Regions from separate parts of the Pseudomonas gorinensis genome, predicted to be linked through region 2. Evidence: predicted binding sites of a transcription regulator. Region 2 holds the regulator's gene; the other holds the start of a gene.
The links. Region 2 encodes sigma-54, which starts transcription at its own class of promoters, with help from an activator protein. Its sites were predicted from a motif close to ANTGGCATNNANNTTGCTNT; they were not measured.
Positions count from the first base shown of each region.

Region 1: the regulator sigma-54 is predicted to act here: its motif matches at 7,528-7,547, upstream of glnK (P-II family nitrogen regulator).

Region 1 is NZ_CP167125.1:7,061,362-7,072,751, forward strand. It holds gene lysA (diaminopimelate decarboxylase) at 6-1,253, shown strand; gene dapF (diaminopimelate epimerase) at 1,257-2,087, shown strand; gene AB7933_RS32415 (DUF484 family protein) at 2,101-2,817, shown strand; gene xerC (tyrosine recombinase XerC) at 2,820-3,719, shown strand; gene AB7933_RS32425 (HAD family hydrolase) at 3,716-4,411, shown strand; gene sutA (transcriptional regulator SutA) at 4,543-4,869, opposite strand; gene AB7933_RS32435 (secondary thiamine-phosphate synthase enzyme YjbQ) at 4,972-5,397, opposite strand; gene AB7933_RS32440 (ammonium transporter) at 5,609-6,946, opposite strand; gene glnK (P-II family nitrogen regulator) at 6,981-7,319, opposite strand; gene AB7933_RS32450 (accessory factor UbiK family protein) at 7,742-8,002, shown strand; gene AB7933_RS32455 (YifB family Mg chelatase-like AAA ATPase) at 8,156-9,673, shown strand; gene AB7933_RS32460 (benzoate/H(+) symporter BenE family transporter) at 9,765-11,015, opposite strand; gene AB7933_RS32465 (PLP-dependent aminotransferase family protein) at 11,158-11,390, shown strand, end outside.
Region 2 is NZ_CP167125.1:1,381,523-1,392,912, reverse strand. It holds gene AB7933_RS06285 (ATP-binding cassette domain-containing protein) at 1-428, opposite strand, end outside; gene AB7933_RS06280 (KpsF/GutQ family sugar-phosphate isomerase) at 741-1,715, shown strand; gene AB7933_RS06275 (KdsC family phosphatase) at 1,716-2,240, shown strand; gene lptC (LPS export ABC transporter periplasmic protein LptC) at 2,249-2,821, shown strand; gene lptA (lipopolysaccharide transport periplasmic protein LptA) at 2,808-3,341, shown strand; gene lptB (LPS export ABC transporter ATP-binding protein) at 3,341-4,066, shown strand; gene AB7933_RS06255 (RNA polymerase factor sigma-54) at 4,252-5,745, shown strand; gene hpf (ribosome hibernation-promoting factor, HPF/YfiA family) at 5,821-6,126, shown strand; gene ptsN (PTS IIA-like nitrogen regulatory protein PtsN) at 6,139-6,603, shown strand; gene rapZ (RNase adapter RapZ) at 6,606-7,463, shown strand; gene AB7933_RS06235 (HPr family phosphocarrier protein) at 7,480-7,752, shown strand; gene AB7933_RS06230 (ZIP family metal transporter) at 7,788-8,681, opposite strand; gene AB7933_RS06225 (superoxide dismutase) at 8,715-9,326, opposite strand; gene AB7933_RS06220 (hypothetical protein) at 9,328-9,756, opposite strand; gene AB7933_RS06215 (class II fumarate hydratase) at 9,784-11,160, opposite strand; gene AB7933_RS06210 (hypothetical protein) at 11,153-11,390, opposite strand, start outside.

The DNA.
Region 1 (11,390 bases), 1.4 Mb from region 2:
AAATCATGGACGCTTTTAACTACCGGGACGGCGAGCTGTTCGCGGAGGGCGTGGCGCTGTCCGCGATTGCCGAACGCTTTGGCACCCCGACCTATGTGTACTCGCGCGCGCACATCGAAGCGCAATACCGCTCGTTCACCGATCCGCTGGACGGCGTGCCGCACCTGGTGTGCTATGCGGTGAAGGCCAACTCCAACCTCGGTGTACTCAATGTCCTGGCGCGCCTGGGCGCTGGTTTCGACATCGTGTCCCGTGGCGAATTGGAACGTGTTCTGGCCGCAGGCGGCCAGGCTGACAAGATTGTGTTCTCCGGCGTCGGCAAGAGCCGCGAAGACATGCGTCGTGCCCTGGAAGTCGGCGTGCATTGCTTCAACGTCGAATCCACCGACGAGCTGGAGCGCCTGCAGGTCGTCGCCGCCGAAATGGGCGTTCGCGCGCCGATCTCACTGCGCGTCAACCCGGACGTCGATGCCGGCACCCACCCGTACATTTCCACCGGTCTCAAAGAGAACAAGTTCGGCATCGCCATCGCCGACGCCGAGGACGTGTACATCCGTGCCGCCCAACTGCCGAACCTGGAAGTACTGGGCGTCGACTGCCATATCGGCTCGCAACTGACCAGCCTGCCCCCGTTCCTTGATGCCCTGGACCGCCTGCTGGCGCTGACCGATCGCCTGGCCGAGTGCGGCATCTACCTGCGCCACATCGACCTCGGTGGCGGCGTGGGTGTGCGTTATCGCGATGAAGAGCCTCCGCTGATTGCCGACTACATTGCCGCCGTGCGTGAACATATCGGCGGCCGCGACCTGGCGCTGTTGTTCGAACCAGGCCGCTATATCGTGGCCAACGCCGGCGTGCTGCTGACCCAGGTCGAGTACCTCAAGCACACCGAGCACAAGGATTTTGCGATCGTCGATGCCGCGATGAACGACCTGATCCGCCCGGCGCTGTACCAGGCCTGGATGGATGTCACCGCCGTAACGCCTCGCGACAGTGAAGCCCGCGCCTATGACATCGTCGGCCCGATCTGCGAAACCGGCGACTTCCTGGCCAAGGATCGTCAACTGGCCCTGGAAGAAGGCGACCTGCTGGCCATTCATTCGGCCGGTGCCTACGGGTTTGTCATGAGTTCCAACTACAACACCCGCGGGCGTACCGCCGAGGTGCTGGTGGACGGTGATCAAGCGTTTGAAGTGCGTCGCCGCGAGACGGTAGCCGAGTTGTATGCTGGCGAAAGCCTGCTGCCGGAGTAAGCCATGCTGCTGCGTTTTACCAAGATGCACGGACTGGGCAATGACTTCATGGTCCTTGACCTGGTCAGCCAGCACGCGCACATCCTGCCCAAGCACGCTAAACAGTGGGGCGACCGTCATACCGGCATCGGCTTCGACCAGTTGCTGATCGTTGAGGCGCCGAGCAACCCGGAGGTGGATTTCCGTTACCGGATCTTTAACTCCGACGGCTCCGAGGTGGAACAATGCGGTAACGGCGCCCGCTGCTTCGCGCGCTTTGTGCTGGACAAGCGCCTGACCGCCAAGCGGCAGATTCGCGTCGAGACCAAGAGCGGCGTGATCGAACTGGATGTGCGCAGCGACGGCCAGATCAGCGTCAACATGGGTGCACCGCGCCTGGTGCCGGCGGACATTCCGTTCCAGGCCAGCGAGCAGGCCACGAGTTACACGCTGGACGTTGAAGGCAAGGCCGTCGACATCGCCGCAGTGTCCATGGGCAACCCCCATGCAGTACTGCGGGTCAACGACATCAACAATGCCCCCGTGCATGAACTGGGGCCGAAGATCGAACACCACCCGCGCTTTCCGGCACGGGTCAATGTGGGCTTCCTGCAGGTGATCGACCGTTCCCGCGCGCAATTGCGTGTGTGGGAACGCGGCGCCGGCGAAACCCAGGCCTGCGGCACCGGCGCCTGCGCCGCTGCCGTAGCCGCAATCAGCCAGGGGTGGATGGATTCGCCGCTGCTGATCGACCTGCCAGGTGGACGCCTGTCCATCGAATGGGCAGGCCCCGGCCACCCGGTGATGATGACCGGGCCGGCCACGCGCGTATACGAAGGACAGGTCCGTCTATGAGTGAGCCAAGCAAATGACCGATAAGCCTCAAGTACCCGCACAAGCATCCCCGAGCGAAAGCCTGGAGGCCGCCGCTGTCGCGGCGTACCTTGAGGCTCATCCGGACTTCTTCGTTGAGCATGAAGAACTGTTGCCGGCCTTGCGCATCCCCCACCAGCGCGGCGATACCGTGTCACTGGTGGAGCGGCAGATGAAGATCCTGCGCGAGCGCAACATAGAAATGCGCCATCGGCTCTCGCACCTGATGGACGTGGCCCGCGACAACGACCGCCTGTTCGACAAGACCCGCCGCCTGATCCTGACCCTGATGGACGCCACCAGCCTGGAAGAAACGGTGATCGCCGTGGAAGACAGCCTGCGCCAGGATTTCCAGGTGCCCTTTGTCAGCTTGATCCTCTTCAGCGACAACCCGATGCCGGTGGGACGCTGGGTCAGCGGCAGCGAAGCACAGACCGCGATCGGCGGCCTGCTCTCCGAAGGCAAGACCATCAGCGGCACCTTGCGCGAGCACGAACTGGACTTCCTGTTTGGCGCTGAACAACGCCAACAGATCGGCTCCACCGCCGTCGTGGCCCTCAGCCACCAGGGCCTGCACGGCGTACTGGCCATCGCCAGCCGTGATCCTGCGCACTACAAGAGCTCGGTGGGCACCCTGTTCCTGACCTACATCGCCGAAGTCCTGGGCCGCGTGTTGCCGCGTTTCACTACCGCCCTGCGCGCGGTGCGCTAGCCATGGAACGGCAACTGGACGCCTACTGCGCTCACCTGCGCAGCGAGCGCCAGGTGTCGCCCCACACCCTGGAAGCCTACCGACGGGACCTGAACAAGGTCCTGGCCTACTGCGAGAAACACCAGATCGCCAGCTGGAAAGCCCTGGATATCCAGGGCCTGCGCAGCCTGATCGCGCGCCTGCACCAGCAAGGCCAATCCTCACGCAGCCTGGCCCGGTTGCTGTCGGCGGTGCGCGGCCTCTACCACTACCTCAACCGTGAAGGCCTGTGCGATCACGACCCAGCCAACGGCCTGGCCCCACCCAAGGGCGAGCGGCGCCTGCCCAAGACCCTCGACACCGACCGCGCCCTGCAACTGCTCGACGGCGCGGTCGAGGATGACTTCCTGGCCCATCGCGACCAGGCGATCCTCGAACTGTTCTATTCTTCGGGCCTGCGCCTATCGGAGCTGACGGGGCTGAACCTCGACCAACTGGACCTGGCGGACGGCCTCGTGCAAGTGCTCGGCAAAGGCAGCAAGACCCGCGTGTTGCCAGTGGGCAGGAAGGCCCGGGAAGCCCTGCAACTGTGGTTGCCGCTGCGCGCCCTCACCAACCCGGCCGATGATGCGGTGTTTGTCAGCCAGCAAGGTCGGCGCCTGGGGCCACGGGCCATCCAGGTACGGGTCAAGGCGGCGGGCGAACGCGAACTGGGGCAAAACCTGCACCCGCATATGCTGCGGCACTCCTTCGCCAGCCATCTGCTGGAATCATCCCAGGACCTGCGCGCAGTACAGGAACTGCTCGGCCACTCCGATATCAAGACCACGCAGATCTACACCCACCTGGACTTCCAACACCTGGCAACGGTGTATGACAGTGCCCATCCACGGGCCAAACGTATCAAGGGCGGCGACTCATGAGTATCAAGCTGATCACTTTCGACCTGGACGACACCCTCTGGGACAACGTCCCCGTCATCGTCAGCGCCGAGGCGTCAATGCGCGAATGGCTGGCCACCCATGCCTCCAAGGTCGGCGACTTGCCCCTGGAGCACTTCGCCAGCCTGCGCCAGCAAGTGCTGCAACGTCATCCCGAACTCAAGCACCGCATCAGCGTCCTGCGCCATCGAGTGTTGATGCATGCGTTTGAAGAGGCCGGTTATCCACAGCCTCAGGCCACCGAAATGGCCGATGTGTGTTTCGAAGCGTTCATTCACGCCCGCCATCAGCTCACGCCCTTCCCCGAAGCCGAGCCGATGCTGCAAGCGCTGCGCCAGCACTTTCTGCTGGGTGTGATCACTAATGGCAATGCCGATGTGCAGCGTGTGGGCCTGGCGGACTACTTCCACTTTGCGCTGCGTGCCGAAGATATTGGGATCGCCAAGCCGGATGCGCGCTTGTTTCAGGAAGCGCTGCAGCGCGGTGGAGTGGATGCCAGTGCGGCTGTGCATGTTGGCGATCACCCCGGGGACGACATTGCCGGGGCGCAGCAGGCGGGGCTGCGGGCGGTGTGGTTCAACCCCAGCGCCAAGGCATGGGAAGCAGATAAACGCCCCGACGCGGAGATTCGTAGCCTCACGGAGCTGCCGGAATTACTCCGCAAGTGGCAGTAGCACTGGAGATCCAAATGTGGGAGGGGCAAGCCCCCTCCCACATTTGGATCACCACAAAGCTCAAATAAATCAGCAAGCATGAAAAAGCCCGCAGCGACGGCGGGCTTTTTCATACAGGCATGCGGCGGGCCTTAGATAGGCCGGCTGCCATACTTGTTGTCAGGCTTCTTGGGCGGATCTGCAACCACGTTGGGCTCGACTTCAACCACCTTGCCGCCTTTAGCGAGGAACTCTTCCATCGCGCGGGCCAGCGCATCGCGTTCTTTGTTCTTGGCTTCAACGCTCGGCAATTCGTCTACCGAAACAGCAGCCTTCGCCTTGCCCTTGGCAGCCGGAACAGGAACATCGTCACCGCCATCGTCGTCGGCAACGTCTTCCGCCGCCGCTTCAAGGCCTTCTTCGGTGTCGTCTTCGTCACCTACTTCCAGTTCGTCGTTTTCCAGATCATCGTCGCTCATGTTCTACCTCATGACTTGCGAAAAGCAGATTAGTTATAGCCCAGCCTCACCCTCTGTCGAGGTCGCCGGAAAAAAATCAACATCCACCGGATAACCAGTGGCTTATGCCCCATCACCGTGCAAGGTGGCGAGGACTTTACGAGCACCACCATGATCACGGTGCTCGCCCAGATAAACACCTTGCCAGGTCCCCATCGCCAAGCGGCCGGCCTTGACCGGCAAACTCAGCTGGCAGCCCAGGAGACTGGCCTTGAAGTGCGCCGGCAGATCGTCCGGGCCTTCGTCGTTGTGTTCAAACCCCGCACGCCCTTGCGGCACCAGCGAGTTGAAGAAACGCTCGAAGTCACGACGAACCGCCGGATCGGCATTCTCGTTGATGGTCAACGAAGCCGAGGTATGCTGCAGCCACAGGTGCAACAGGCCCACGCGGCATGCCTTCAACTCAGGCAAGCCGGCAAGCAACTCATCGGTTACCAGGTGAAAACCCCGGGGCTTGGCCCGCAAGGTAATCAGGGTCTGTTGCCACATACAGTTCTCCGCCCATCGGCGCGCATTCTAGCGCGCTCTGGGAAAAAACAAAGTGCCGAATACGCCTACATGGCTGTAAGACATTCGCACGCTTACAAGTACCGTGTGCGCGCCATCACAAACTTTGCGCTAAAACCGGTACAGCTTGTTATGACTGACAAACGCCAGGCAAAAAAATGCCCGGCAAGCCGGGCATCTTTTTTTTGCGTACTTACAAGTTGTAGCCGCGTTCGTTGTGTTGCGCCAAGTCGAGGCCGACAGCCTCTTCTTCTTCGGTAACCCGCAGGCCCATGACCATGTCCAGCACCTTGAGGATGATGAAGGTCACAATAGCCGTATAGATCACGGTGAAGCCGACGCCTTTGCACTGAATCCAGACTTGGGCCGCCACATCAGTCACGGTGCCGAAGCCACCCAGTGCCGGCGCTGCAAACACACCGGTGAGGATTGCGCCGAGGATACCGCCGATACCGTGAACACCGAAGGCGTCCAGGGAATCGTCATAGCCCAGTTTGCGTTTCAGGGTCGTCGCGCAGAAGAAGCACACCACACCCGCCGCCAGGCCGATGATCAGCGCGCCCATCGGGCCCACAGTGCCGGCTGCCGGCGTAATTGCCACAAGGCCCGCCACCACACCCGAGGCGATGCCCAGGGCACTTGGCTTACCGTGGGTGAGCCACTCGGCGAACATCCAGCCCAGCGCAGCGGCAGCGGTAGCGATCTGGGTCACCAGCATTGCCATACCGGCAGTGCCGTTGGCCGCAGCAGCGGAACCGGCGTTGAAGCCGAACCAGCCCACCCACAGCATGGCCGCACCCACCAGGGTGTAACCCAGGTTGTGTGGCGCCATTGGCGTGGTTGGGAAACCTTTACGCTTGCCGAGGACCAGGCACGCGACCAGACCGGCCACACCGGCGTTGATGTGCACCACGGTACCGCCAGCGAAGTCCAGCACGCCCCAGTCACCCAGCAACGAACCCGGACCGCCCCAGACCATGTGGGCAATCGGTGCGTAGACCAGGGTGAACCAGACGCCCATGAAGATCAGCATCGCGGAGAACTTCATACGCTCGGCGAAGGCGCCGACGATGAGCGCCGGAGTGATGATGGCAAAGGTCATCTGGAAGGTGACGAACACCGCCTCAGGGAACAGCGCCGCCGGGCCGGTGATGCTGGCAGGGGTCACACCCGACAGGAACAGCTTGGACAAGCCGCCCACAAAGGAGTTGAAGTTGACGACGCCTGCTTCCATACCCGTGGTGTCGAACGCCATGCTGTAGCCGTAGACGAACCACAGGATGGTGATCAAGCCGGTAATGGCGAAGCACTGCATCATCACGGAAAGAATGTTCTTGGAGCGCACCATGCCGCCGTAGAACAAGGCCAGGCCGGGAATGGTCATGAACAGCACCAGCGCGGTGGATGTGAGCATCCACGCCGTGTCGCCGGAATTGAGGACTGGAGCCGCCACTTCGTCTGCCGCCATGGCCAGGCTTGGCATTACGATGGACAACAGGGCTCCGAGCCCTGCGAATTTACGCAGAGTCATATTGTTTTCTCCTGGGGCGTTGGGGTTTGGCGGCTTAGATTGCGTCGGTATCGGTTTCGCCGGTACGGATGCGAATAGCCTGTTCCAGATTGACCACGAAGATCTTGCCGTCACCAATCTTGCCGGTGTTGGCGGCCTTGGTTATCGCCTCGATAACCCGGTCAAGATCCTTGTCGTCAATGGCGACATCAATCTTCACCTTCGGCAGGAAATCGACCACGTATTCCGCGCCGCGATACAGCTCGGTGTGACCCTTCTGCCGACCGAAGCCTTTGACCTCAGTAACGGTAATGCCCTGCACGCCGATCTCGGACAACGACTCGCGTACATCGTCCAACTTGAACGGCTTGATGATGGCAGTGACTAGCTTCATGAAAACTCTCTCCCGAATTGGTGGACTTGCCCCAGGAAAACAAACCCGTCTCAAGTCTAAGCGCAGTGCCTGGCTTTGTAACGCGTCGTCGCAAGAGCAGTTGCCGTTGCAACGCCAGCGAACCACTGGTGACGAAACCTGTACCCCTGATCCGTCGGCGCACTGCATTCGTCACAGCGACTGCATCAGTGCATGGGTCATGATCGTCTAAGCAGAAACCTTGCCAGCTCCGTAAAAATCACTGAAATCAGTCCTTTGCTCCGCTACGCCCACCTGCGAGGCTTTTTGGCGGCGCCATTGCGCACGAAAACAGTGCGCAGACGCCCGCCCCCATGCGCGAAAAGCGTGCGCCTGCGGCCGTGGAAATGACTATAGACGCTGCGTGATACACTGCCCGCCAACAGTTTTCCGGAATATTTCCCATGCTCGCGCCCAAAGACCTCCTCGACGCCCTGAGCGGCCACGCCTCTCGCCTGTTCAGCGGCGACACCCCGCTGCCCCGCAATGAAATCGAAAGCCAGTTCAAGGCGTTGCTGCAAAGCGGCTTCAGCAAGCTGGACCTGGTGAGCCGGGAAGAATTCGATAGCCAGATGGTCGTACTTGCCCGCACCCGTGCGCGCTTGGAGAGCCTGGAGGCGAAAGTTGCAGAGCTGGAAGCGCGGTTGAACCCTCCTGCGGAATAAATGCGATCAGTGTGGGAAGGGGCTTGCTCCCTCCCACATTTGCTCTACCTTTTGTTCTGGATACGTTCTGTAAAACCTCCCCGCCTCGCTCTTCCCCACCTCGTCTACCCTTGAAAAACCGCAGGAAGCGGCCACCTCTTTCAAGGAACGAGCATGTCCCTCGCCATCGTCCACAGCCGCGCCCAGGTCGGCGTCGAAGCCCCTGCCGTCACCGTTGAAGTGCATATGGCCAACGGGTTGCCGTCGCTCACCCTGGTGGGGCTGCCAGAAACCGCGGTCAAGGAAAGCAAGGACCGCGTACGCAGTGCCATCCTCAACTCAGCGCTGCAATATCCTTCCCGCCGTATCACCCTCAACCTCGCGCCCGCCGACCTGCCCAAGGACGGTGGGCGCTTTGATCTGGCGATCGCCCTGGGGATCCTGGCGGCGAGTGTGCAGGTGCCGGCGTTGATGCTGGATGACGTGGAGTGCCTGGGGGAGTTGGCGTTGTCCGGCGAGGTGCGGGCGGTAAAAGGCGTATTGCCCGCCGCATTGGCGGCGCGCAAGGCCGGGCGCACCGTGATAGTGCCGCGGGCGAATGCCGAGGAAGCGTGCCTGGCATCCGGGCTGAAGGTCATTGCCGTGGATCACCTGCTGCAGGTGGTGGCACACCTGAATGGGCATGCACCGATTGAGCCCTACAAGTCCGACGGGTTGCTGTATTCGAACAAACCCTACCCGGACCTGAGTGAAGTTCAGGGCCAGCTGTCAGCCAAGCGCGCACTGCTGATTGCAGCAGCGGGCGCACATAACCTGCTGTTCAGCGGGCCACCAGGTACCGGCAAGACCTTGCTCGCCAGCCGCCTGCCCGGGTTGCTGCCGCCATTGAGTGAACAGGAAGCACTGGAAGTGGCGGCGATTCAATCCGTGGTCAGCCTGGCACCGCTGAGCCATTGGCCCCACCGGCCGTTTCGCCAGCCACACCATTCAGCCTCCGGTCCGGCACTGGTGGGCGGCGGATCGAAACCGCAGCCGGGGGAAATCACCCTGGCCCATCATGGAGTGCTGTTCCTGGATGAACTCCCGGAGTTTGATCGCAAGGTGCTGGAGGTCTTGCGCGAGCCACTGGAGTCGGGGCACATCGTGATTTCCCGCGCCCGTGACCGAGTGCGCTTCCCCGCGCGTTTTCAACTGGTGGCGGCGATGAACCCCTGCCCCTGCGGTTATATGGGCGCGCCCTGCAACCGATGCCGTTGCACGCCCGAGCAAATCCAACGCTATCGCAACAAACTCTCCGGGCCCTTGCTGGATCGGATCGACCTGCACTTGACGGTCGCCCGCGAAATCACCGCGCTGAACCCGACCCCACAGCCCGGCGGCGACACATCCACCGCCTCCGCCCTGGTCGCCCAGGCTCGAGAGCATCAACAGCAGCGCCAGGGTTGCGCCAATGCGTTCCTGGATCTCTCTGGGTTGCGCCAGCATTGCGCGCTGTCCAAGCCGGATGAAGCCTGGCTGGAAAGCGCCTGCGAGCGCTTGACCCTGTCCCTTCGAGCCGCCCACCGCCTGCTCAAGGTCGCCCGCACTCTGGCGGACCTGGAGCGCGCAGACACTATCGGCCGCAACCACATTGCCGAAGCACTGCAATACCGGCCCTCGGCCTCCAGCCAAGTCGACGGCGCAAACGGCTAGAAACACCCCTCGGCGATACACCGGGCGACGGCGGCACAGCGCAACCACGCGTTCACGCACCTGTAGGTCGTTAACGGCTGATTGGCGCGCATCATTGGGCCGCTCCCTTCGCCGTCACCACCGACTCGGAGACCGGCGCCACAGTCGCCCGGCGACGGGGCAGGCGGCCGTTCAGCAGCACATACGCGGCCAATCCGATCAACAACCCCCAAAACGCTCCACCGATCCCCAGCAGGGTGATGTTTGCGGCGCAGGCCAGAAAGGTGATCAGCGCAGCTTCACGGGATCGGGTGTCCGCCATGGCGTTGGCCAGGCTGGTGCCAATGGTGCCCAACAGCGCCAAGCCGGCCAACGTGGTGATAAACGCCGACGGGAACGCCATGAATACGGCGGCCAACGTCACCCCGAACACCCCGACAAGGATATAGAACACCCCTGCGGCAACACCCGCGAGCCAACGTTTGGACGGGTCTTCCGAGGCTTCCTTGCCCGTGCAGATGGCCGCCGTGATGGCCGCGATGTTGAACGCGTGCGAGCCGAATGGCGCCATCAACAGCGAGCCCAGCCCGGTCACTGCCAGGATGGGGTTGGCGCTGGTCTTGAAGCCATCATTGCGCAACACCAGCATGCCCGGCATGTACTGGCCCGTGAGGGTGATCAGGAACAGCGGCAATGCCACACTGAGCAGCGCATTGACGGAGAATTCAGGCTGGGTGAAAACCGGCGCGGCCCATTGCAGGGACAATCCCGATAGATCCACTCGCCCTTGCACCAGCAGCAATACCAGCCCGAGCACCAGAATTCCGACGACCGCGTAGCGCGCGGTAAACCGCTTGAACCCAACGTAAGCGGCAATCAGCAACCCCACCAGGGCAGGGTCCAGGCTCATGCCACTGAATGCGCCGATCCCGAACTGCAGCAGAATGCCGGCCAGCATGGCGGCCGCAATGCCTGGCGGAATCAACCGAATGACTTTTTCAAAGCAGCCGGACAACCCGAGCAGCACAAATGCCACGGCCGAAATGATGTACGCACCGACCGCCTCGGCATAAGGCGTGGTCGACAACGCGACGATCAGGAACGCCGCCGCGGGAGTCGACCACGCGGTGATGATCGGCTCACGACTCACCCAACTGAGAGCCAGCCCTGTCACGCCAACACCGATCGACACCGACCAGACCCACGAAGCGGTCAGCTCCGCGCTGAGCCCGGCCACCTTGGCGGCCTGGAACACCAGGATGAACGTACCGCCATAATTGACGATGACTGAAATCAGACCGGCTACCAGGGGGTGAAACAGGTCGCGTGGGCGCAGCGAAGACGGCGATATCGAAGAAGACATGAGGGCATTGCTCCTTGCCATACGAGAAATTGAGCCTCACGCAGTGGGTTGTCCGCCAACGTGAAGGCTGTGGCTCAGGCCCAAGTCTACGGATAGACTGGCCTGCCATTACCGGCCAATTCTTCGGGGAAAGGCAGACCGCATGGCGAAAACGTTCGAGCTTGAAACCCTGAAAATGCGCCTTGACGATGTGCAGCTCCAGGGGTTGGGCCTGCACCAGCGAATTCAACGCGCGCTGCGGGCGTTGATCCTCGACGGGGCACTGGCGCCCGGCCTGAAGCTGCCCGCGACGCGGGTGTTGGCCAAGTCATTGGGGATCGCACGCGATACGGTGGAGAACGCCTACGTGCAGTTGCAGCGCGATGGCTTTATCGC
Region 2 (11,390 bases):
TCAGGCATCAGGTCGATGGCACCGCGAAGGCCCACGGCCTGCAGTTTCAGCAACACGATGTCACGAATCATTTCATCGGACAGCTGGGTATGCACTCGCAGCGGAAACGCCACGTTCTCGAAAACATCCAGGTCAGTGAACAGCGCACCACTCTGGAACAGCACACCCATGTGCTTGCGTGCGTCAAACAGCTCGCTACGCGACAGCGTCGGCAGGTTCTGGCCATTGACCCACACTTCGCCGGCATTGGGGCGCAGTTGCATGCCCATCAGCCGCAACAGGGTGGTCTTGCCGCAACCGGAAGGCCCCATGATGCCCGTGACCTTGCCACGGGGAATGCGAATATCGACGTTATTGAAGATGCTGCGCGTCCCGCGCTTGAAGGTAAGGCCCTTCAGCTCGACCGCGTAGGCGTTATCGGCACTCATCTAAACTCCTTGGGATGCAGCTTCTCACTCAGACACCGTATTGGCGACAAACGTTTGCACGATTGCGCGATATAGATAGACGTATGGGCTGGGTGAACCGAACTGGCGGCGAACTATATCACTGCTGGTACAACGCGCCCAAGGCCGGAAAAGCGCTTGTTCAGATTGGGGACAGGGAAAAAACGTTGCTGGCTATGTTACTGAGAGGGAATCTCATGCCACCCGCAGAATAAAGCCTGACGAACTTGCGTGAGGGAATTGCTCATTACCGTTATAATCGCCGACTTTTCGTCAGGCTATACGATTTCAGACATGAGCCAATCCAGCGATCTTATCCAATCCGCACAACGCACCATTCGCCTCGAGCTTGAAGCCGTAGAAGGCTTACTGGCCCATATCGATGCAGATTTCGTACGCGCCTGCGAGATGATTCTGGCCAGCAAGGGCCGCGTTGTCGTGGTAGGCATGGGCAAGTCCGGCCACGTCGGCAACAAGATCGCCGCGACACTGGCGAGCACCGGAACCACCGCATTCTTCGTGCATCCGGCCGAAGCCAGCCATGGTGACATGGGCATGATCACCAAGGATGACATCATCCTGGCACTGTCCAATTCCGGCACCACCAACGAAATCGTGACCCTGTTGCCGCTGATCAAGCGCCTGGGCATCAAGATGATCAGCATCACCGGCAACCCGGAATCGACGCTGGCCAAGGCAGCCGAAGTGAACCTGAACGTTCACGTGACCCACGAGGCATGCCCCCTGAACCTCGCCCCCACGTCTTCCACCACCGCCGCCCTGGTCATGGGCGATGCGCTGGCCGTGGCGTTACTGGAAGCCCGTGGCTTTACTGCTGAAGATTTCGCGTTTTCCCACCCAGGGGGTGCCTTGGGCCGTCGCCTGCTGCTGAAAGTGGAAAACGTCATGCACTCCGGCGATGAGCTACCCCATGTCCAACGGGGCACGCTGCTCAAGGATGCGCTGATGGAAATGACCCGCAAAGGCCTGGGCATGACCGTGATCCTCGAGGCCGACGGGCGCCTGGCCGGAGTGTTCACCGACGGCGACTTGCGCCGCACGCTGGACCGCACCATCGACATCCACACCGCCACCATCGACGCGGTGATGACCCCCCATGGCAAGACCGCACGCCCCGAGATGCTTGCAGCCGAAGCGCTGAAGATCATGGAAGACCACAAGATCGGCGCGCTGGTGGTCGTCAATAACGATGACCGCCCGATTGGCGCCCTGAACATGCACGACTTGCTGCGTGCAGGAGTGATGTAAATGACCAGCGACCTATTGCAACGCGGCAAGCACATCAAGCTGGCGATTTTCGACGTTGACGGCGTGCTGACCGATGGCCGCCTGTACTTCCTCGAAGACGGCAGCGAATTCAAGACGTTCAACACCCTCGATGGCCAGGGCATCAAGATGTTGATGGCAGCGGGAGTGCAAACTGCCATTATTAGCGGCCGAAAAACGCCGGTTGTGGAACGCCGCGCACAAAACCTGGGGATTCCTCACCTGTATCAGGGCCGTGAGGATAAACTGGTGGTACTGGACGAGCTTCTTGGCCAACTCCACCTAAGCTATGAGCAGGCCGCCTATCTGGGCGACGACCTGCCCGACTTGCCGGTGATCCGCCGCGTGGGCCTGGGCATGGCCGTCGCCAATGCGGCGGCGTTTGTTCGCGAGCACGCCCACGGCATCACCACGGCCCGTGGCGGCGAAGGCGCCGCCCGTGAGTTCTGCGAGTTGATCCTGCGGGCCCAAGGCCGCCTCGAAGCGGCCCATGCCGCCTACCTATAGAGCGTTTTATGCTGAGTAAAAAGATTCGCAACTTCCTGCTATTCGCAGGCATCGCCGCGCTGTTCCTGGCGGTGGGCTACTGGAATATCAGCCCGGAGCGCTTTCTCGACCAGCCTGTTGCGCAGGTTGATGAAGGGGCTATCGACTATTACGCAACCAATGCCTATAGCGTGCAGTTCCTGCCCGATGGCAAGGTGCAATATGAAATGACGTCGGACAAGGTCGAGCACCTGAAGGCCTCCGAGGTCACCCTGCTGACCAATCCGGACATGAACCTGTACCGCGGCACCGAGTTCCCATGGCACGTCACCAGCAAGCGCGGCGAGGTCAACCCGGACGGTACCCAGGTGGAACTGATCGACTCGGTGCGCGTCGCACGTACTGACGCACAGAACCGCGACACCATTATTACCACCACACGCATGACCGTATTCCCACAGAAGCAATATGCGCAGACCGAGCAAGACGTTAGAATCGACGGCGCTGGCGGTGTATCGACTGGCAAGGGAATGAAAGCGTATTTGAAAGAAAGCAGGATACACCTGCTATCGAACGTAAGAGGACAGTATGAGGCTCGTTAAAACCCTCCCTATTTTGCTCGGTCTGGGCGCAGCACTGGGAAGCGTGAGCGCCTGGGCTCTGCCGAACGATAGCCAGCAACCGATCCACATCTCAGCTGACGATGCGCAACTGGATGACAAGCAAGGCGTCGCCACTTATACAGGCGGCGTGATCATTACCCAGGGCTCGATGAAAATCACCGGTAACACGGTGACACTGACTCGCACCCCCGCTGGCGACATCGACGTCGTGACTTCGGTGGGCAACCTGGCCTACTTCGAACAGAAGCAGGCCGCTACCGATACCGCCCCGATGAAGGGCTACGGCAAGACCATCCAGTATCACGCCCAGCAAAACCGCATCGTCCTGATCGACCAGGCCAAGGTGCTCAGCCCCGATGGCAACTCCACCGAAGGCGAGAAGATCACCTATGACACCGTGAAGCAGGTCGCCAATGCCGGCCGGGCCAACGGCAGCAAGGTCACTGCGCCACGCCCACGTATCGACATGGTTATCCAGCCGAAGAAGAAGGCCGAGTAATGGCAACCCTGAAAGCCCAGCATCTGGCCAAGGCCTATAAAAGCCGTCAGGTCGTGCGCGACGTCAGCCTGTCGATCGACAGCGGCCAGATCGTCGGCCTGCTCGGCCCCAACGGCGCCGGCAAGACCACCTGCTTCTATATGATCGTCGGCCTGGTGCAGGCGGACCAAGGTCGCGTACTGATCGATGACCTGGACGTCAGCCACCAGCCGATGCATGGCCGTGCACGCGCAGGTATTGGGTATCTTCCCCAGGAAGCGTCGATCTTCCGCAAACTCTCGGTGGCCGACAACATCATGGCCATCCTCGAGACCCGCAAGGAACTCGACCGCGACGGCCGCCGCAAAGAGCTGGAAAGCCTGCTGCAGGAATTCCACATCAACCACATTCGCGACAATCTCGGCATGAGCCTGTCCGGTGGTGAGCGTCGTCGCGTTGAAATTGCCCGCGCCCTGGCGACCGCGCCGAAATTCATCCTGCTGGACGAACCGTTTGCCGGCGTGGACCCCATCTCGGTGGGTGACATCAAGCAGATCATCCATCACCTCAAGGCCAAGGGCATCGGTGTACTGATCACCGACCACAACGTCCGTGAGACCCTGGATATCTGCGAAACAGCTTACATCGTCAACGATGGCCAGCTGATTGCCGAAGGTGACTCCGCCACTATCCTGGCCAACGAACTGGTCAAGGAAGTGTACCTGGGCCACGAGTTCCGCCTGTAAGCAGCCTGGCGTCACGGCCGTTGGCCACGGTGCGCGGGAGTCAATAAAAACCTCCGGATTTTTATTGTTACCGCGCTCTAGGCAAAGCCCCCGATATCAGGCATATAATTTGCTTATGTTTGGCGCTCACGCGCCCTGTCGTGGATGGCGCATTGCGCCGGCGAATAAGGTGTTAAGCCCCTGCCATGAAACCATCGCTAGTCCTGAGAATGGGCCAGCAGCTGACGATGACACCGCAGCTGCAACAGGCCATCCGCCTGCTCCAATTGTCGACCCTGGACCTGCAACAGGAAATCCAGGAGGCCCTGGAGTCCAATCCGATGCTCGAACGCCAGGAAGAAGGCGACGACTTCGACAATGCAGACCCGCTGGCCGACAACATCGAGCAAAAACCCAACCCCGATGTGCAGGAACCCTCCTATCAGGAAACCGCCCCGACGGTGGATAACCTCGAGGAAGGCGACTGGAACGAACGCATACCCAACGAGCTGCCCGTGGACACCGCCTGGGAAGACGTCTACCAGACCAGCGCCAGCAGCCTGCCCAGCAACGATGATGACGAGTGGGACTTCACCACCCGCACGTCCGCCGGCGAGAGCCTGCAGAGCCACCTGTTGTGGCAATTGAACCTCGCGCCGATGTCCGACACCGATCGCCTGATCGCCGTGACCCTGATCGACTGCATCAACAACCAGGGTTACCTGGACGAAACGCTCGACGAGATTCTTGAAGCCTTCGATCCGGAACTGGATATCGAACTGGACGAGATCGAAGCCGTCCTGCACCGCATCCAGCAATTCGAGCCCGCCGGCATTGGCGCGCGCACCCTCAGCGAGTGCCTGCTGCTGCAACTGCGTCAACTGCCTGCCAAGACGCCTTGGCTTGCCGAAGCCCAACGCCTGGTCACGGACTACATCGACCTGCTGGGCAGCCGCGACTATAGCCAGTTGATGCGCCGTATGAAGCTCAAGGAAGACGACCTGCGCCAGGTGATCGAGCTGGTACAGAGCCTCAACCCTCGCCCGGGCTCGCAGATCGAGTCCAGCGAAGCCGAATACGTCGTCCCCGACGTGATCGTACGCAAGGACAACGAGCGCTGGCTGGTGGAACTGAACCAGGAGTCGGTACCGCGCCTGCGGGTCAATCCGCAATATGCCGGTTTTGTGCGTCGCGCCGACACCAGCGCCGACAACACCTTCATGCGCAACCAGTTGCAGGAAGCGCGCTGGTTCATCAAGAGCCTGCAAAGCCGCAACGAAACCCTGATGAAAGTCGCCACCCAGATCGTCGAGCACCAGCGTGGCTTCCTGGAATACGGCGACGAAGCGATGAAGCCTCTGGTGCTGCATGACATCGCCGAAGCGGTTGGCATGCATGAGTCAACGATTTCCCGGGTGACCACGCAAAAATTCATGCATACCCCACGGGGCATATATGAGCTGAAATACTTTTTCTCCAGCCATGTCAGCACCTCCGAAGGCGGCGAATGCTCGTCCACGGCGATCCGCGCGATCATCAAAAAACTGGTTGCGGCGGAAAATCAGAAAAAGCCGTTGAGTGACAGCAAGATCGCTGGTTTACTGGAGGCACAAGGCATTCAGGTCGCCCGTCGAACCGTCGCCAAGTACCGCGAGTCCCTTGGGATCGCGCCTTCCAGCGAGCGTAAGCGTTTGATGTGACGGGCGGGCCACAGCGTTCCAGTGGCGGGTATTCCTACCCGCCGCTTTATGCACTGGCAACGAAGGAGAAGCTGTATGCAAGTCAACATCAGTGGACACCAACTGGAAGTGACCGAACCGCTGCGCGCCTATATCGGCGAAAAACTCAAAAGAATTGAGGGGCATTTCGACAAGATCACCAACGTGCAAGTCATTATGACTGTCGAAAAGCTGAAGCAGAAAATTGAAGCCACCTTGCGTATACCCGGCGGAGAAGTCGTCGCCAATGCCGAGCATACTGATATGTATGCCGCCATTGACGACCTGACCGACAAACTGGATCGCCAAATCAAAAAGCATAAGGAAAAGCAGTTGAGCCTCCTTCAGGGCACCGGCCGCTAACACTCCCCACCCATGATCCGACTTGAAACCATCCTGACCCCCGGCCGTTCCCTCGTGAACGCGCCGGGCGGCAGCAAGAAGAAAGCCCTCGAACAAATTGCCAACCTGATCAGCCGAGAAGTGCCTGATCTGGAGATGCAAGATGTCTTTGAGGCTCTGATTGCCCGTGAAAAACTCGGCTCCACCGGTTTTGGCAACGGCATCGCCATTCCTCACTGCCGCCTCAAAGGCTGCGACACACCTGTCAGCGCCCTGCTGCACTTGGACGCGCCTATCGATTTCGACGCGATCGACGGTGCCCCGGTAGACCTGCTGTTTGTTCTGCTGGTCCCACAGGCCGCCACCGATGCGCACCTGGAACTGCTTCGGCAGATCGCAAGCATGCTCGACCGCAAGGACGTACGCGACAAACTGCGCAGTGCCAGCAGCAACGAGGCACTGTACCAAGTTGTCCTGGATGAGCAAAACGGGCAGTAATCATGCGTTTGATCATCGTCAGCGGCCGCTCTGGCTCGGGTAAAAGTACCGCCCTCAACGTTCTTGAGGACAACGGTTTCTATTGCATCGACAACCTGCCCGCCGGGCTGCTGCCGGAGTTGGCGGAACGCGCCCTGATCCACACCGAATTGGCGCAGCCCCTGGTCGCCGTTTCGATTGATGCCCGCAACCTGCCCAGCCACCTTACGCGCTTCCCGGAATTGCTCGAAGAGGTGCGCGCCAAGCACATTCATTGCGATGTGCTGTATCTGGACGCCGACGAAGAAACCCTGCTCAAGCGCTTCTCCGAGACCCGTCGACGCCACCCTCTCAGCAGCCCCCATCGTTCCCTGGCCGAAGCCATCGAGGACGAAACCAAGTTGCTGGGGCCGATCATTGACCTCGCCGACCTCAAGATCAACACCACCAGCCTCAACCTGTACCAGTTACGCGATGCCATCAAGCTACGCCTGCTGAACCAGCCAGAGCCTGGCACGGCATTTCTGGTCGAGTCCTTTGGCTTCAAGCGTGGCATGCCGGTGGATGCCGACCTGGTCTTCGATGTGCGCTGCCTGCCCAACCCCTACTGGAAACCAGAGCTGCGTGACCAGTCGGGGCTGGATCAGCCAGTGGCCGACTACCTGGCCGCACAACCGGATGTGGAGGAGATGTTCCAGGACATCTCCAGCTACCTGCTCAAATGGTTGCCGCGCTTTGCCGCGAGCAACCGAGCCTATGTCACCATTGCCATCGGCTGCACCGGCGGCCACCATCGCTCCGTCTACCTGACCGAACGCCTGGGCCAGGTGCTGCAAAAAACCCTCAAGAATGTCCAGGTCCGCCACCGCGACCTCAGCTGAAAGGAACACCTGCGCGATGCCCGCTCTGGAAATTGAAATCATCAACAAGCTGGGCCTGCACGCACGCGCCTCTGCCAAATTCGTCGGTATTGCCGGGAAGTTCCCTTGCCAGATCCGCGCCGGGCGCACACCGGAGACCATGGTCGATGGCAAAAGCATCATGGCGATGATGATGTTGGCAGCCGGCAAGGGCACCAAGATTCATTTGAGCACCGAGGGCGAGCAAGAGCAGGAAGCAATGGAAGCCCTGGTGGAGCTGATCAACAACTTCTTTGATGAGGGTGAGTAAAACCATCCGCTGAGGCGGGCGTGAAGCCAGGGGCTTCACCCCAAGGCGGTATCCATCACCATCATCAAGCAAAAACCGCTACATAGCCCCAGACTGGCAAGCTTTTCGTGGCCATTACGCCGCGATTCGGGGATCACTTCATGAGTCACCACCAGCAGCATCGCCCCGGCAGCCAACGCCAGGCCAAGCGGCAACAGCACCTCGGCCAGGGTCACCAGCCAGGCGCAAAGCACGGCGAACACTGGCTCTACCAAGCCTGACGCCGCACCGATCAGGAAGGCCTTGACCCGCGACATCCCCGCCCCGGCCAATACCAACGCAATCACCAACCCTTCCGGCACATCCTGCAAGGCAATGCCCATGGCCAGGCTGTCGGCATCCGGCATGCCGCCGCCGGCTGAAACGCCAACGGCCATGCCTTCGGGGATGTTGTGGGCGATGATGGCAAACACAAACAGCCAGATGCGCGGTGGAATCACCGGTTTATCCGGCGTACCCACCAACATCTCCGGGCTGGCGCCGGAGACTTTGCGGTCCACCAGATACAAACCGAATGCCCCCAGCATGATGCCGAAGCTGATCAGCCCACCTGCCCCCCAGGGCGAAAGGCCAAGGGCTTCGGCAGCAGCAATACCAGGTACGACCAGCGAAAAGGCAGTCGCCGCCAGCATCACGCCGGCACCGAAGCCCAACAAGGTATCGCTCAACGCCACCGGCATCCGACGAATCACCAATACCGGAACCGCCCCCAGCGCCGTGCCAAGCGCGCAAATCGCCCCGCCTTGCAAGGCGCGCAGGATGCGCGGCTCCAGATCCAGCCAGGCCAGCCCGTGGGCCACCAGCAATGCAGTACCTGCCAATAGCAGCAGCGAGCCAAACGCATAACGAAACATTCGCACGCTACTGATCGCCAGTGTTTCAGTGCCCATAGTCGGCCTTAGATCTTGTTATCGAGGTAACTGTCAGGCCAGCGCGGCCTGATAGCGTGCAGCAACTTCCGGCCAGTTAATGACACTGTAGAAGGCATTGATGTATTCAGGCCGACGGTTCTGGTACCGCAGGTAATAAGCATGCTCCCAGACGTCCAGGCCGAGGATCGGCGTATTGCCATTCATCAGTGGGCTGTCCTGGTTGCCGCTGCTTTCCACTATCAGAGTCTTTTGCGGGGTGACGCTCAGCCAGGCCCAGCCACTGCCGAAACGGGTCAAGGCGGCTTTGGTGAAGGCTTCCTTGAAACTGTCGAAACCACCGAGTTGCTCTTCAATGGCTTTTCCCAGCGCGCCATCGGGCTTGCCACCACCTTTAGGCGACATCACCGCCCAGAACAGTGAGTGGTTGGCGTGGCCGCCGCCTTGGTTGATTACGGCCACACGCAGTTTTTCCGGCAGTTGTTGCACGCTGGACACCAGTTTCTCCACCGGCCAGCCCGCAAATTCGGTGCCCTCGACCGCAGCATTGAGGTTATTGATGTAGGTCTGGTGGTGCTTGGTGTAGTGAATCTCCATGGTTTGCGCATCGATATGCGGTTCCAGGGCATCGTAGGCATAGGGCAAGGCAGGCAAGGTGTAGCTCATATCAATGTGCTCCGTATTGAGACGTGGTCGGCTGCACGGCAGTACCGCCCAGTAAGCGATGGGTGCGCGGGTACTCACCGTGATCACTGATAAAATTCAACAGTTCGACGTAAGTCTTGCTGCTCTGGCGCAAGGCCGCTTCGCGCAGTTGCGGGCTCAGACGCACGTCCTGCATGGCCTGCAGCAAGCGCTGGTGAATAGCACAGAGGTATTCGGCGCTTTCCTCGGGCTGATTCAGGCGCAGGTGCAAGTCCGCCAGGTTGTGATGGGAAATGACGCAAGCCGCTACTGCTTCGTCGGCGTTCGCCCAGCGCTCGAACAGCACTTGGGCCAGGGCCAGGGCTTGCAGATAGGCCTCGCGAGCGTCAACCAATTCGCCCTGCATAAAGCAGCGATTGGCCCGTTCGATCGTGCGTTTCCAGTGCTCCATGGTGAGCCTCCAAAGCAGGGTCGGTGATTACACGCCGCCGGCCGTGAGTTTTTCCGGATCCAACAGGACTTCCAGTTGGCTACGGGGCAAGTCGGTGTGCTCAAGGGCCACATCAATCACCGCACGGCCTTGCTGATAGGCCTTCTTGGCGATTTCAGCAGCCTTTTGGTAACCAATGATCGGGTTGAGTGCAGTCACCAGGATCGGATTGCGCGACAGCGCTTCCTTGAGCTTGGCTTCGTTGACCTTGAAGCTGGCGATCGCCTTGTCCGCCAGCAGGCGGCTGGCGTTGGCCAGGAGCTCCAGGCTGCTGAGTAGATTCTGGGCAATGATCGGCAGCATCACGTTCAGCTCGAAGTTGCCGGATTGGCCGGCAACCGTGATGACGGTGTCATTGCCGATGACTTGCGCGGCAACCATCGCCGTGGCCTCCGGGATCACCGGGTTGACCTTGCCGGGCATGATTGAGGAACCAGGCTGCAAGCCTTCCAGTTCGATTTCGCCGAGGCCGGCCAGTGGGCCGGAGTTCATCCAGCGCAGGTCGTTGGCAATTTTCATCAACGATACGGCGGTGGCTTTCAATTGGCCGGAGACGGCAACCGCGGTGTCCTGAGAGCCGATCAGCGCAAACAGGTTCTTGCCAGGCGTGAACTGCACCTGGGTCAATTGGCTCAGTCGCTGGCTGAAACGTGCAGCAAACTCCGGGTGAGCGTTGATCCCGGTGCCCACTGCCGTCCCTCCCTGCGCCAGCGCCTGCAGACTTGGCAGCAGGTCCTGCAGGTGGCCGATATTGGCCTTGAGCTGCTGCGCCCAACCGTCAAGCACCTGACTCATGCGCACGGGCATGGCGTCCATCAGGTGGGTGCGGCCAGTCTTGATGAACGGGTGCACTTGTATGGCCTTCTGCTCGATGACCTGTACCAGGTGCAGCAGGGCCGGCAGGGTTTGCTCATGCAGCACCAACGCCGCGCTGACGTGAATGGTGGTGGGGATGATGTCGTTGCTGCTTTGGCCACAGTTCACATGATCGTTGGGGTTGACCACCTCGCCCAGCAGACGGCTGGCCAGGGTCGCAATGACTTCGTTGGCGTTCATGTTGGAGCTGGTGCCGGAACCGGTCTGGAAGATATCCACAGGGAAGTGCTGCATGAAGTCCCCTTCCAGTAAGCCTTGGGCGGCGTCGACAATGGCCTTGCCCTGCCCTTCGCTGATCTGCTTGAGGTCGACGTTGACCTTGGCGGCCGCGATCTTGGCCAGGATCAGCGCACGAACGAATTGTGCCGGCATGCGTTGGTGGCTGATCGGGAAGTTATTCACCGCGCGCTGGGTTTGTGCGCCGTACAGGGCCTCGGCGGGGACTTGCAGTTCGCCCATGCTGTCGCGTTCGATACGGGTGTTACTCATCATTAGATCCTTGCACTAGGTCGGAATGAGAAATAGACGGCAGCAATTCGCAGGTCGCCAATTGCCAGGCAAAGGTCTGCCAGCGCTTGAGGCGGCAGGCACAGTGGGAGAGTTTTTCCAGGTCGCGCAGCGGTCGCCAGGCTTGGTCCAGGCACATTGAGCGCCAGTGCCAGGGCAATGCGATATCAGTGGCGGTATCGATCAGCAGGCGAAATGCCGTTTCGGCGATC